DNA from 2 places in the Pseudomonas sp. NFACC46-3 genome. Region 2 is predicted to be linked to the other one. Evidence: riboswitches for the same ligand, from Rfam matches in the RefSeq annotation. Region 2 holds a riboswitch; the other holds the start of a gene.
What was found. Region 2 has a riboswitch for cobalamin ahead of BM300_RS02650 (CbtB domain-containing protein). Riboswitches for the same ligand answer to the same signal wherever they lie in the genome.
Positions count from the first base shown of each region.

Region 1: another riboswitch for cobalamin. It lies ahead of cobO (cob(I)yrinic acid a,c-diamide adenosyltransferase); the one in region 2 lies ahead of BM300_RS02650 (CbtB domain-containing protein).

Region 1 covers NZ_FOTH01000003.1:34,673-42,235, reverse strand. Annotated here, with positions in the region: gene BM300_RS05705 (C40 family peptidase) at 146-772, shown strand; gene BM300_RS05700 (C40 family peptidase) at 937-1,470, shown strand; gene BM300_RS05695 (PQQ-dependent sugar dehydrogenase) at 1,651-2,961, opposite strand; gene BM300_RS05690 (hypothetical protein) at 3,140-3,724, opposite strand; cobalamin riboswitch at 3,883-4,093, shown strand; gene cobO (cob(I)yrinic acid a,c-diamide adenosyltransferase) at 4,174-4,785, shown strand; gene BM300_RS05680 (cobyrinic acid a,c-diamide synthase CobB) at 4,797-6,113, shown strand; gene bluB (5,6-dimethylbenzimidazole synthase) at 6,110-6,760, shown strand; gene cbiB (adenosylcobinamide-phosphate synthase CbiB) at 6,757-7,563, shown strand, end outside.
Region 2 covers NZ_FOTH01000001.1:639,759-647,321, forward strand. Annotated here, with positions in the region: gene cobN (cobaltochelatase subunit CobN) at 1-2,736, opposite strand, end outside; gene cobW (cobalamin biosynthesis protein CobW) at 2,740-3,804, opposite strand; cobalamin riboswitch at 3,902-4,118, opposite strand; cobalamin riboswitch at 4,317-4,540, shown strand; gene BM300_RS02650 (CbtB domain-containing protein) at 4,640-4,828, shown strand; gene BM300_RS02655 (CbtA family protein) at 4,840-5,535, shown strand; gene BM300_RS02660 (cobalamin biosynthesis protein) at 5,532-5,936, shown strand; gene cobM (precorrin-4 C(11)-methyltransferase) at 6,014-6,760, shown strand; gene nfuA (Fe-S biogenesis protein NfuA) at 6,961-7,545, opposite strand.

The sequences.
Region 1 (7,563 bases), on a different contig from region 2:
GGGCTGTAACCCGCTCAGGTCGGGCTTAAGCGCTTAGATGTAAACGAGAAATCAAGAAGTCACATTTGCATCGATTGAATTTGCAAATGAGGTTGATAGAAGGCATAGTCTCGCCATCTTTACTACTTCAGCCACGGTCGTGCCCATGCTAAATCGCTTCGCACCCCTCGTGCCTCTCGCACTCGTTACCCTGTTGTTTGGTTGCGCTGCCCACTCCCCAGTGTCCCAGCAAGAGCAACAACCACAGGTCAAGAACTCTGTTACCGCCCAGTCTTCCTCCGTTGCGTTCCAGGAAGAAATGGCCTCCGACAAAGAGCTCGCAGCCTTCGCCGGCAGCAAGCCTTACCAGCTTCCAGTATTGGCTGACAGCATCCTGGAACGCGGGATGTCGTTGATCGGTACCCGCTACCGTTTTGGCGGCACCTCTGAAGCTGGCTTCGATTGCAGCGGTTTCATCGGTTATCTGTTCCGCGAAGAGGCCGGCATGAACCTGCCGCGCTCCACCCGCGAAATGATCAACGTGAACGCCCCACTGGTGGCTCGCAACCAACTGGAGCCCGGTGACCTGCTGTTCTTCAGCACCAACGGTCGTCGCGGTCGCGTCAGCCATGCCGGTATCTACCTGGGCGACAACCAGTTCATCCATTCCAGCAGCCGCCGCAGCGGTGGCGTGCGGATCGACAGCCTGGGCGACAGCTACTGGAGCAAGACCTTCATCGAAGCCAAGCGCGCCCTCGCCATGGCGCCGACTGTGGTCACTGCCCGCAAGTAAGCACACAGTTTGTAAGGCAAACTTAAAGTCTTACTTGAAGTTTGTCGTATAGCCGCTAGAATCCTGATCATTGTTTGATGGCAATCCGCCTGCGTACTCCGCAGGCGGATTTGTTTTCATGCCCACGGCAGAAAAGCCGCATCCAGATCAGGATTGTTCTGCATATGTCGACGTCGGCCCGCCTCGCTCTCATGTTCCTCGCCGCGCTGCTCAGCGCCTGCGCCAGCCGCACTCCACCGCCAGCTCCCGTGCGGGCTCCGGTGGTCTTTGCCCCCTCACAAACCTTTTCCCCTGCCGCCGAAGATGTGCTGTTCCGGGCATTGGGTTTGGTGGGGACGCCGTATCGCTGGGGCGGTAATACGCCGGATTCGGGTTTCGATTGCAGCGGCTTGATTGGTTACGTCTACCGCGATGCGGCGGGTATTTCCCTGCCACGTTCCACGCGGGAAATGATCGGCATGCGCGCCCCGGATGTGGGCAAGGAGGCGTTGCAGACAGGTGATTTGATTTTCTTCGCCACCAACGGCGGCTCCCAGGTCAGCCATGCCGGGATCTATGTGGGGGAGGGCCGTTTCGTCCATGCACCGGCCACCGGTGGCACGGTCAAGCTCGACAGCTTGTCCAAGGCCTATTGGCAGAAGGCTTACCTGGGCGCCAAGCGGGTGCTGCAGCCGGAGCATTTGGCGCGCAATCCCTGACCCTTCAACGTTTGCAGTGCTAGAAAGCTTTTGTGGCGAGGGAGCTTGCTCCCGCTCGGTTGCGCAGCAACCGCCAGAAGCAGGGGCTGCTTCAGCCCAGCGGGAGCAAGCTCCCTCGCCACGGGTGTTCACCATGTCCTCGGACCAAACAGGGTTCTTTCACAAGTCTTGGGTGGTGGGTTATTTACCCGACACCCGCCAAACCTTGTTCCCCACATCATCAGCCACCAGCAACCCACCCTGTTGATCGATCACCACGCCCACCGGCCGGCCCTGGGCTTTTTCGTCGGCGTTCAGGAAACCGGTGAGCACATCCACGGGTTGTCCCACGGGCTTGCCGCCAGTGAACGGTACAAAAATCACTTTATAACCACTGTGGGGCTTACGGTTCCAGGACCCGTGCTGCCCGATGAACGCCCCTTCGGTGAAGGGTGCAGGCAAGCGGCTGCCTTCGGCGAAGGTCAGGCCTAGCGATGCGGTGTGAGGGCCGACGGCGTAATCCGGGGCGATGGCCTTGGCCACCAGGGCCGGATTCTGCGGTTCGACCCGCACATCGACGTGCTGCCCATAGTAGCTGTAGGGCCAGCCATAGAACGCGCCGTCCTTGACCGAAGTGATGTAGTCCGGCACCAGGTCGCTGCCGATTTCATCCCGCTCGTTCACGGCCGTCCACAGGGCACCGCTGCGGGGTTCCCAGGCCAGGCCGTTGGGGTTGCGCAGGCCCGAGGCAAATATGCGGTGATTGCCGCTGGCTCGGTCCACTTCCCAGATGGCGGCGCGACCTTCTTCGGCCTCCATGCCGTTTTCCGCGACGTTGCTGTTCGAACCGGTGGTGACGTACAGCTTGCTGCCGTCCCGGCTGGCGATGACGTTTTTGGTCCAGTGATGATTGAGCGTGCCGCCCGGCAAATCGACGACCTTGGTCGGTTGCGCCTTGATCTGCGTGTCACCGTCCTTATAGGGGAAGCGGATCAGCCGGTCGGTGTCGGCCACGTACAGGTCATTGCCCACCAGGGTCATGCCGAACGGCGAGTTGAGATTTTCCAGGAACACCGTGCGGGTTTCGGCGACGCCGTCATGATTGGCGTCGCGCAGCAGCGTGATGCGATTGGGGCTGGGCACGCCGGCACCGGCGCGGCCCATGACCTTTTTCATCACCCAGCCGCGGATGCCCTTGGAATCGTCCGGTTTGGGTGGGGCGTTGGTTTCGGCCACCAGCACATCGCCATTGGGCAACACATAGAGCCAGCGCGGATGGTCCAGCCCTTCGGCGAAGGCGACCACTTGCAGGCCTGGGGCCGGGGTGGGTTTGGCGCCGCTGGCCCAGCCGACGGCTTCGGCGATGTTGACGGTAGGCACCAGGGTCTTGTTCGGTTCAGGCAGCTTCGGCGCGGGACCGGTGCCGTCGGACACTTGCAGGGTGGACGACTCGCCACAAGCGACAAGCCCGGCGGCAAGGGCGACGATCAGGAGATGGGGTGGCTTGAGCATGCTGGCTTCCCTATGAATGCATGGAGTTATTCATAGAGAAGCGTAGACGCACGGATGGTTCAAACTGCACGCGAAACCCTGTGGGAGCGAGCTTGCTCGCGATGACGGCGTGACAGTCAAGATAGATGTTGCCAGGCGTACCGCTATCGCGAGCAAGCTCCCACAGTTCTTGAATGAGTCAGCCGTGGGCCTGTTTGAACAGCACGGCGATGCCGGGGTGATAGAAGCCGGCTTCATTGCGCAACTTGCGGTAGGCGTAAGGGAAATACCAGGCCACGGCGCAGGTGTTTTCCTTTTGCAGGTCGTCGATCATGTCCTGCAGTTCTTCGGGCGTGGCGCTCTGCTGGGCTTTTTGCGGCGAGACGAACAGGCAACCCAGCTTCAGGTCGCTGGCATAGCTGATGCGCTTGGCATCGCTGGCGGCTTCCTGCAGCGGCTGGGTCAGGTTCAGGTTGCTGACCTTGGGCCAGCGTTGGGTGGCCTGGATGAAGGTGCGCTCCTCGGTACTGGCGATAAACAGATCGGCGCTGACATTGCGTTCGCCTTCTTCATTCTGTTTGCGGGTCGGGGCATCCTGCAGCGTGACCATCTCGGCCATCCAGGCCGCGGCCGACAGCAGGCCCAGGTTGGCCCGTTCATCGAACCAGTAAGGCGTGTCGTTATCGCCGCGCACGGCGTTGTAGCGGTCGATACAGTCAAACCAACGTTCCAGCACCGGACGCAGGAATTCCAGTTTTGGATTGCTGATGATCATGCCTTGCATACATTGCCCTCTTGTTCTTGTGATATCGGGTCGTGATGCCGCTTTGATATCACTTCCCTCAGCGTGACACAAGATTGACGTCATTCCATTGATCCCGGCCAATAAACAGCGCTGGACCCGTGGCGGCTTTAATTGACGCTCCACCCCCAACCCTCTAACCTTCGCCGCTTGTTTCAGGTGCTCTGTGGCCGTGGCCGACAGAGTGAAACAGGGAAGCCGGTGAGTGCACACGAACCCGGCGCTGCCCCCGCAACGGTAAATGAGTCAAGGTTGCCTACAGGCCACTGTGTCCATGGACATGGGAAGGCGCGCAGCCCGGCATCACGCCGCTCATGAGCCCGGAGACCGGCCTGATTCATCCAACGGCATCACGGTGGGCGATGCCAGGCTTGTTGCCGTCTTTTTTTGTGCCCGCCCGCCGTTATCCAAGCCCAACGGAGAGCTCCCCCATGACCGACACCCCGGATCGCGACGAACGCCACCTGGCGCGCATGCTGCGCAAGAAAGCCGTGATCGACGAGCGCATCGCCAACTCGCCGAACGAGTGTGGCCTGCTGCTGGTGCTGACCGGCAACGGCAAGGGCAAGAGCAGTTCGGCGTTCGGCATGCTCGCCCGGGCCATGGGCCACGGCATGCAGTGTGGTGTGGTGCAGTTCATCAAGGGGCGCAACAGCACGGGCGAAGAACTGTTTTTCCGCCGCTTCCCGGAGCAGGTGCGTTTTCATGTCATGGGCGAAGGCTTCACCTGGGAAACCCAGGACCGCCAGCGCGACATCGCCGCCGCCGAAGCGGCCTGGGCGGTATCGCGCCAGTTGCTCGACGATCCTTCCGTTGGCCTGGTGGTGCTCGATGAACTCAATATCGCCCTCAAGCACGGTTACCTCGACCTCGATCAGGTCCTCAGCGATCTCCAGGCCCGCCCGCCAATGCAACACGTGGTGGTGACCGGTCGTGGCGCCAAGCCGGAAATGATCGAACTGGCCGACACCGTCACCGAGATGGGCATGGTCAAGCACGCGTTCCAGGCCGGCATCAAGGCGCAGAAAGGCGTCGAGCTGTGAGTGACACGTCCATGACGAGTCGCCATTGCCCGGCGGTGCTGATCGCCGCTCCGGCTTCGGGGCAAGGCAAGACCACCGTCACCGCCGCCCTGGCCCGTTTGCATCGCAACCAGGGGCGCAAGGTGCGCGTCTTCAAGTGTGGCCCGGACTTTCTCGATCCGATGATTCTCGAGCGGGCCAGCGGCGCGCCGGTCTATCAGTTGGACATGTGGATGGTCGGCGAGCAGGAAAGTCGTCGGTTGTTGTGGGAAGCCGCCGCCGAAGCAGACCTGATCCTGATCGAAGGGGTGATGGGGTTGTTCGACGGCACCCCGTCCAGCGCCGACCTGGCGCGGCATTTTGGTGTACCGGTGCTGGCGGTGATCGATGGCACGGCCATGGCCCAGACCTTCGGCGCCCTGGCCCTGGGCCTGGCCCGGTATCAGCCGGACTTGCCGTTCGCCGGGGTCTTGGCCAACCGCGTTGGCACCTTGCGCCACGCGCAGTTGCTCGAAGGCAGCCTGACCGAAGGCCTGCGCTGGTACGGCGCGCTGTCCCGGGAAACCGGCATCGAGTTGCCCAGCCGCCACCTCGGGCTGGTCCAGGCCAGCGAGTTGAATGACCTCGACCTGCGCCTCGACGCGGCAGCAGAGGCCTTGGCCGGCAGTTGCGAAGTGGCGCTGCCGCCAGCGGTGGAGTTTGCCGCGCCTGAGGTGATCACCGTTGAGCCGTGGCTCGCCGGGGTGCGCATCGCCGTGGCCCGGGACGAAGCGTTTGCCTTCACCTATGGCGCCAGCCTCGATCTGCTGCGGGCCATGGGCGCGCAGTTGAGCTTCTTTTCGCCGATCCATGACAGCGAACTGCCCGAGGCTGACAGCCTTTACCTGCCCGGCGGTTATCCAGAGCTGCACCACGTTGCGTTGGCCCGGAACACGCCGATGCTGGCGGCGATCCGTGCCCACCATGCAGCCGGCAAACCGTTGCTCGCCGAATGTGGCGGCATGTTGTATCTGCTCGATTCATTGACCGATGTCGAAGGCGTGCGTGCCGAGCTGCTGGGCTTGCTCGCGGGTGATGCGCAGATGCAAAAGCGTCTGGCGGCCTTGGCGCTGCAATCGGTGGACTTGCCGGAAGGCATCTTGCGTGGGCATACCTATCATCATTCGCTGACCAGCACCGAACTTGAACCGATTGCCCGTGGCCATAGCCCCAACGGCGGACGTGGGGCAGAAGCGGTGTTCCGGCAGGGGCGGATGACGGCTTCCTATGTTCATTTTTATTTTCCGTCGAATCCGAGGGCGATTGCCGCGCTGTTTGCGCCTGACCTTGAGGCCGCGAAAAGGCCATGACCGACAACGCTTTCTCCCAGGTCGAACGCGACGCAATCTACCGCGCCATCGCCGAGCGCCGTGACATGCGCCACTTCAGCGGCGGCACGGTCGAACCGGCCTTGCTGCGCCGGCTGCTGGAAGCCGCGCACCAGGCCCCCAGCGTCGGCCTGATGCAACCTTGGCGGTTTATCCGCATCAGTGACCGCGCCTTGCGCGGGAACATCCAGCAGTTGGTGGAAGAAGAACGCATCCGCACCGCCGAGGCCCTCGGCGAGCGCAGCGATGAATTCATGAAGCTCAAGGTCGAAGGCATCAACGACTGCGCCGAGGTGCTGGTGGCGGCGTTGATGGAGGATCGCGAGCGGCACATCTTCGGTCGCCGGACCTTGCCGGAAATGGACCTGGCCTCGCTGTCCTGCGCGATCCAGAACCTGTGGCTGGCGGCCCGCGCCGAAGGCCTGGGGATGGGCTGGGTGTCGTTGTTCGATCCCCAGGCCCTGGCCGATCTGCTGGGCCTGCCAGCGGGCGCCAAGCCGTTGGCGATACTCTGCCTGGGTCCGGTCGAGGCTTTTTACCCGGCGCCGATGCTCGCCCTGGAAGGCTGGGCGCAACCGCGTTCGCTGAATGAACTGCTCTATGAAAACCAGTGGGGCGTGCGCCCATGAGTGTGGCCTTGCTCACGGTCGCCGCGGTGGCGCTGGACGCGCTGCTGGGCGAGCCCCGGCGCGGGCATCCGCTGGTGGCGTTCGGCGGTTTTGCCTCGCGGATCGAACAACGTTTCAACTCCGGTGGGCGCGGCTGGCGCAGCCATGGGGTGACGGCGTGGATCATCGCCGTGGTGCCGTTGACCTTGCTCGCCACGGCCCTGTCTTGGGCGCCCATGGTTGGCTGGCTGGTGGAGATCCTCGCGCTGTACTGCGCCCTCGGCCTGCGCAGCCTCGGCGAACATGTCGAACCGGTGGCCCAGGCGCTGCGCAGTGGCGATCTGGACGAAGCGCGCCTGCGTGTCGGCTACCTGGTCAGCCGCGAAACCCGCGAGCTGGACGAAACCGCCGTGGCCCGCGCCGCCACCGAGTCGGTGCTGGAGAACGGCAGCGACGCGGTGTTCGCCGCGCTGTTCTGGTTCGCCGTGGCCGGCGCGCCCGGTGTGGTGTTGTACCGCCTGAGCAATACCCTCGATGCCATGTGGGGTTATCGCAACGAGCGTTTCGAGCGCTTCGGCTGGGCGGCGGCAAAGATTGACGATGTGCTCAACTACATTCCGGCGCGCCTGGTGGCGTTGACCTACGCGCTGCTCGGCAAGACCCGCCTGGCGCTCAAGTGCTGGCGCAGCCAGGGCCCGACCTGGGACAGCCCCAACGCCGGGCCGGTCATGGCCGCCGGTGCCGGTGCGCTGGGTGTGGAGTTGGGCGGGGCGGCGATTTATCACGGTGAACTGCACCGACGTCCGCCGCTGGGCGAAGGCGTG
Region 2 (7,563 bases):
GGTGGCGGTGCCCCACACCGACAGGCCGAGCTGGCGCAGGTGATCGCCATGGTCCTGCAGGTGCCGTTCAAGGATCAGGTTCGCTGATTGGAAACCGATGCGCCACGCCGTGGTGGTGGGCAGGTTGCGCACGTCCACCGAGAAGAAATTGCGTCCGGTGGGCAGTACGTCCAGACGCCCGCGACTCGGCGCACCGCTGGGGCCGGCGGGCACGAAGCGCCCGTTCAAGGCATCGAGCAGGCCACGGATTTCCGCCGGACCGCAGGCGTCCAGGCGCGGGGCCACGACGGAGCGCAGGTTTTCGATGATGCTGGCCACCGTCTCCCAGCCCGGCGCATTGAGCTGCTCGACCCCACCGTCCAGTGCTTGCTCGATCAACTGCGCGGCGAACAATTCCAGGCGCTCGCGCGTATCGCCGGCGGTGCGCCAAGGCTCGGCGCTGACCCGGCGCAACGCCTCGGGACACTCGCCGGTCCAGGGCTCGGCCAAGGCACAATCCAGCGGATCGAAACCCAGCCCGAACGCCTTGGCCAGCGCCCGCAACAGACTCGACTGCGCGCCCTTGCCGTCGCCCCGGGGAATGCGCAGCAACGCCAGCAAGGTGTCGATGCGCAGCCGTCCGCTGGGCGACTCGCCAAAAATATGCAGGCCGTCGCGGATCTGCGACTCCTTCAAGTCGCACAGGTAAGTGTCCAGGCGTGGCAGCCAGATCGCCGCATCGGCGTCGCTGTCGAGCCCGGCATCGAGTTGCAGTTCGCGGTCGATGTGCGTCTCGCGCACCAGGTTGAGGATGTCCCGTTGCAGTTCCCGGGCACGGCGCGGATCGAGCAATTGCGCCTCGTAGTATTCGTCGGCCAACAACTCGAGGTTGCGCAGCGGTCCGTAGGTTTCGGCCCGGGTCAGGGGCGGCATCAAGTGGTCGATGATTACCGCCTGGGTGCGACGCTTGGCCTGGGCGCCCTCACCCGGGTCGTTGACGATGAACGGATAGATGTTCGGTAGCGGCCCCAGCAGCGCGTCCGGCCAGCAACTATCCGAGAGCCCGACGCCCTTGCCCGGCAGCCACTCAAGGTTGCCGTGCTTGCCGACGTGAATCACTCCGTGGACGCCGTAGGTGTGACGCAGCCAGAAATAAAACGCCAGGTAACCGTGGGGCGGCACCAGGTCCGGGTCGTGGTACACCGCGCTCGGATCGACCTGATAACCCCGGGCCGGCTGGATACCGACGAACGTCAGGCCCAGGCGCAGGCCGGCGACCATCAGGCGGCCGTCACGGAACATCGGATCGTTCTCGGGCGTACCCCAACGCTCCAGCACCGCTTGGCGATTGGCCTCGGGCAGCGCGTCGAACATGGCCTGATAGGCATCGAGGGCCAGGCTCTGGTGACATGGCCGCAGGTCGAGGCTGTCCAGGTCGTTGCTGACACCACCGAGCAACTGCTGGATCAACGCGGTACCGCTCCCAGGCAAATCAGGTGGCAGCGGATACCCCTCGGCCTGCATGGCCCGCAGGATATTCAACGCCGCTGCCGGGGTGTCCAGGCCGACGCCATTGCCGATGCGCCCATCCCGGGTCGGGTAGTTGGCGAGGATCAACGCCACACGTTTTTCTGCGTTGGGCAAACGCGCCAATGTTGTCCAGCGCCGCGCCAGCTCGGCGACAAAATCCATGCGTTCAGGCACAGCCCGATAACAGACCACGTCGCTCTGGCTGCGCTCGCTGCGCCAGGCCAGGTCCTTGAAGCTGATCGGGCGGCTGATGATCCGCCCGTCCAGCTCCGGCAAGGCAATGTGCATCGCCAGGTCTCGCGGACCCAGGCCCTGCTCGCTGGCGCGCCAGCCCGGTTCGTTGTCCTGGGCGCAGATCGCCTGGATCACCGCAATGTTGCGACGGAACGGTCGCAGGTGCGGCGCTTCCGGGCTGGATTGGGCGAAGCCGGTGGTATTGAGGATCACCCCGGCCTCCACCGCGTCCAGCCAGTCTTCGACCAGCGCCAGGCAACCGGGCTCCTTGAGGCTCGCCACGGCAATCGGCAACGGATTGAGCCCCGCCGCTTGCAGGCGCTGACAAAACACGTCGATGAACGCGGTGTTCGCCGCTTGCAAGTGGGAGCGATAAAACAGCACCGCCGCCACCGGTTGTCCGGCCTGCCAGTCGGCTTGCCAATCGTCGAGGCTGGCGTTGGTTTTCGCCGGGTGATAGATGGCCGTGCGTGGCAGGACTTGCGGTTCGGCCCACGGATAATCGCGGCCGAACCATTGGCTGCCCAGGTTGTGAAACAGGTCCAGGGCATTGCCCAGCCCGCCCTGGCGCAAGAACTGCCAGAGCCGATCGCGGTCCTCGAAGGGCACGTTGCTCAGGTCGCTGAGTTCCGGGTCCGGACGATCATCCCCCGGCACCAGGATCAGCTTCACCCCCCGCCCGGCCAGTTCCATCAGGCGCTCGATGCCGTAGCGCCAATAGCCGATGCCGCCGTGCAGCGACAACAGGATGACCTTGGCGTGGCGCAGCACGTCTTCGAAATACAGATCCACCGAGGCATGGTTCTGCACCTGCATCGGGTTGGCGAGGCGAAACTGCGGATAATCGCCCGGCAACTGCTTTGCCGCTTCGGCCAGCAGCGCCAGGCTGGAATCGCCGCTGCACAGGATCACCAGCTCGGCGGGGGTTTGCCCCAGGTCGGCAATGTTGTCATCCGACACGAAACCGCCGGGCTGGGTCCTGAGCAGGTGCATGGCTTAGGCGCCGAGGGCGGCGCGCAACTGCGCTTCGAGCAGCGCGGCGTCGAGCGCCTGGCCGATCAGCACCAGGCGGGTGACCCGCGCTTCCTCAGCGCCCCATTGGCGGTCGAAATGCTTGTCGAAACGCGTCCCGACGCCCTGGATCAGAAGGCGCATCGGCTTGTTCGGGATCGCCGCGAAACCCTTGACCCGCAGTACGCCGTGCTGGACCACCAGTTGCGTCAGCGCGTCGAGCAACAGGCTTTCGTCGGCCTGGGGCAGCTCGATGGAGATAGAATCGAAGGCATCATGATCGTGGTCGTCATCGTCGCCGTCATGGTGGTGATCGTGATGGCTGTGGCGGCCGTCGATGTGTTCTTCGGAACCGGCGCCCAGGCCGATCAGTACGTCCAGCGGCAGGCGACCGCTGCTGGCTTCGATGACCTTGACCGCCGGCGGCAGCTCTTCGGCGACTTCCAGGCGAACCTTGGCCAGGTCTTCAGGGCTGATCAGGTCAGCCTTGTTGAGGATCACCAGGTCGGCGCTCGCCAGCTGGTCGGCGAACAGTTCGTGCAGCGGCGATTCGTGGTCCAGGTTCGGGTCGAGTTTGCGCATGGCATCGACCTGGTCCGGGAAGGCCGCGAAGGTACCCGCGGCCACGGCCGGACTGTCGACCACGGTGATCACTGCGTCGACGGTGCAGGCGCTGCGGATTTCCGGCCATTGGAAGGCCTGGACCAGCGGCTTGGGCAAGGCCAGGCCGGAGGTTTCGATGAGGATATGGTCGAGGTCGCCACGCCGGGCCACCAGTTCGCGCATCACCGGGAAGAATTCTTCCTGCACCGTGCAGCACAGGCAGCCGTTGGCCAGTTCATAGACGCGGCCGTTGGCTTCTTCTTCGGTACAGCCGATGGAGCACTGCTTGAGGATCTCGCCGTCGATGCCCAGTTCGCCGAACTCGTTGACGATCACGGCGATGCGCCGGCCCTGGGCGTTGTCGAGCATGTGACGCAGCAAGGTGGTCTTACCCGAGCCGAGGAAGCCGGTGACGATGGTGACGGGGAGTTTGGCCAGTGTTTTCATCGGATGCCCTTTGGCAAGGTGGCGGGCAAACGGGACGACAACCGCTGGCACAGGCGCGCGCGGAAGATTTCGCCACCGGATCACCCCGCCCGGTTGTAGTGAGAATCTGTGTCGAGGCAGGTCTCCTGGCTGACGGCGGGCCAATCTTTCGACTGGCAATTGCTGCGCCTTCCCGTGCGCCCGTTTAAATAAGGGCATGCACAGTGGCCTTGCAGAAACAGCACCGTTCACAGTTGCGGGGGCAGCCGCGGCTTGGACCGCGTTCCCTTCTTAGCTCCGGCACGTGCCGAAGAACCTCGAAGGCGCAAGGCTACGCAGGGTGTGGGGGCGGGTCAATCTCCGCAAGTAAGATGCAGGATGCTGTTGTGGCGAGGGAGCTTGCTCCCGCTCGGTTGCGCAGCGACCGTAAAGAGCCGGGGGCCGCTGCGCTGCCCAGCGGGAGCAAGCTCCCTCGCCACAACAGCCCGCTCGTCGGCCCTTGTACATTGACGCCCCGCCCCTCCCCATGCTCTCCTGTGCGCCTAGTTACGGGTGCCCTTCACAGGGTGAAACGGGAAACCGGTGAATCGTGCGCTTTACTCCAAGGCCACGTCAGTCCGGTGCTGCCCCCGCAACGGTAAGCGAGCGAAGCGTCTGAACCACTGTGTCCCAGGACATGGGAAGGTGACGCTTGCAGGCCAGGCGCAAGCCCCGCCCCTCGCGAGCCCGGAGACCGGCCCATGACTCATGCACCAACAACCCGCGGTGGGCGGGCGCTGTTCGAATCCTGGCGGGCCTTCGCCTGGGGTTTCATTGCGCTCGAATCACCCACTGAACAAGAACAGAGGGAAGCGCCATGTCGACCATCAGCAGCACCGCCCGCACCGCCAGTAGCACCACCACCCTGAGCCAACGCCTGAGCGCCGCGATCTTCGCTTCGATCCTGGGTGCGAGCCTGGTCTATTTTGCCGGGTTCTCTCACATCGAAGCGGTCCACAACGCCGCCCACGATACCCGTCACAGCGCCGCATTCCCTTGCCATTGAGACCTGACGCCATGATCAAGCGTATCGCGCAGACCGCTGGTTTCAGCGGCTTGCTGGCCGCCCTGCTGCTGACCCTGCTGCAAAGTTTCTGGGTATCGCCGCTGATTCTCCAGGCGGAAACCTTCGAGAAGGCCCCGGCGACCGAGGTCCATGAACACGCCGACGGGGCGGCTCATACCCATGATGCCGAGGCCTGGGAGCCGGAAGACGGTTGGCAGCGCGTGCTGTCCACCACTGGCGGCAACCTGGTGGTCGCCGTGGGTTTTGCCCTGATGCTGGCGGGCCTGTACACCTTGCGTGCGCCGACTCGCACGTCCCAAGGCCTGCTCTGGGGCCTGGCCGGTTATGCCACTTTCGTCTTGGCGCCGACGCTTGGCCTGCCGCCGGAACTGCCTGGTACCGCAGCGGCCGACCTGGCCCAACGGCAGATGTGGTGGATCGGCACCGCGGCGTCCACGGCGGTGGGCATCGCCCTGATCGCCTTCGGCAAGCATTGGCTGCTCAAGTTGCTGGGCGTGGCGACGTTGCTGGTGCCCCATGTCATCGGTGCACCGCAGCCTGAAGTCCACTCGATGCTGGCGCCCGAAGCGCTTGAAACGCAATTCAAGATCGCCTCGCAAGTGACCAACGTCGCGTTCTGGCTGGCCCTGGGCCTGATCAGCACATGGCTGTTTCGCCGTGACGGCCAAGCCCGCCACGACGCATGAGCAACGGGCCGATACTGGTGGTCGGCCTTGGCTGCCAACGCGGTTGCCCGGCCAGCACGCTGCGGGCCTTGCTCGACGAAACGCTGCAGGCCCACGGCATCGAACTTCATCGGGTACGGGCCCTGGCCAGTATCGACCTCAAGCGTGACGAACCAGGACTGCTGGATCTGGCCGGGCAACTGGCCCTGCCGCTGACCTGCTTCAGTGTCGAACAGTTGGCCGGCTACGAGCAGCGGCTCAGTCACCGCTCCGAGATCGCCTTCCAACGAACCGGTTGCTACGGCATCGCCGAAAGCGCCGCCCTGGCCTTGGCCGACCAATTGGGCACGACGCCCGCGACGCTGCTGATTACTCGCCAAAAAGGGCCCAAGAGCACGTTGGCATTGGCGGTCGTGGCGTAAATCCCGATAATCGGCGCCCAGGATCATGAGCGATCTTCATCTGGGCGACGCTCACCCACCTTTCACAGGAGCCGGTCATGACCGTTTACTTCATCGGCGCCGGCCCCGGCGACCCGGATCTCATTACCGTCAAAGGCCAGCGACTGATCCGCCACTGCGCGGTGATCATCTACGCCGGTTCCCTGGTACCAACCGCCGTCCTTGAAGGCCATTGTGCCGAACGGGTGATCAACAGCGCCCAGCTGCATCTGGAACAGATCATCGAATTGATCAAGAGCGCCCATCTCAATGGCCAGGACGTGGCCCGGGTGCATTCCGGCGACCCAAGCCTGTATGGCGCCATTGGCGAGCAGATTCGTTGCCTGCGGGAACTGGGCATCCCTTTCGAAATCATCCCGGGCGTGACCGCGACCTCAGCCTGTGCTGCTTTGCTGGGTGCAGAACTGACCTTGCCGGACATCTCCCAGAGCCTGATCCTCACCCGTTACGCCGATAAATCCCCGATGCCTGCCGGGGAAGAACTGGGCAACCTGGCACAGCACGGGGCGACCATGGCGATTCACCTGGGGGTCAATCACCTGGAAAAGATCATCGACGAACTGCGGCCCCACTACGGCGCCGACTGCCCGATTGCGGTGATCCACCGGGCGACATGGCCGGATCAGGATTGGGTGCTGGGTACACTGGCAGATATCGCCGAGAAGGTGCAGGCCAAGGGTTTCCGCCGAACGGCGCTGATCCTGGTGGGGCGTGTGCTGGGCAATGACGTGTTCAGCGAATCATCGCTGTACCGTGCCGGGCATGCGCATCTCTACCGCCCTTGACGCAACCGGCTGGAGCCAACCCGAGTCCCCTGTGGGTCCAGGCTGACGACTGAAACTATTGTGGCGAGGGAGCTTGCTCCCGCTGGACCGCGAAGCGGTCCCCCTGCAACTCATGTGCCCATCACGAAGAGCACATCGGTTGCCTTGCGATTGCTTCGCAATCGAGCGGGAGCAAGCTCCCTCGCCACAGCGAACACCTATCAGTAGTAGGCGTTTTCTTTCTGGGTATGGTCGGTCACGTCGCGTACGCCCTTGAGCTCCGGAATACGCTCAAGCAAGGTGCGCTCGATGCCTTCCTTCAAGGTGACGTCAGCCTGGCCGCAGCCCTGGCAGCCGCCGCCGAACTGGAGCACGGCGATGCCGTCTTCCACCACGTCGATCAGCGAAACCTGGCCGCCGTGGCTGGCCAGCCCCGGGTTGATTTCGGTTTGCAGATAGTAATTGATGCGCTCGTTGACCGGGCTGTCGGCATTGACCATCGGCACCTTGGCGTTTGGCGCCTTGATGGTCAGTTGGCCACCCATGCGGTCAGTGGCGTAGTCGACCACCGCATCGTCCAGGAAGGCTTCGCTGAACGAGTCGATGTACGCGGTGAAGCTCTTGAGCCCCAGAGCGGTGTCTTCGGGTTTTTCTTCCCCCGGCTTGCAGTAGGCAATGCACGTCTCAGCGTACTGGGTGCCGGGCTGGGTGATAAAGATGCGGATCCCGATACCTGGGGTGTTCTGCTTGGACAGCAGGTCGGCCAGGTAATCGTGGGCGGCATCGGTAATGGTAATGGCGGTCATGGAAACTCCTCGCAGGCT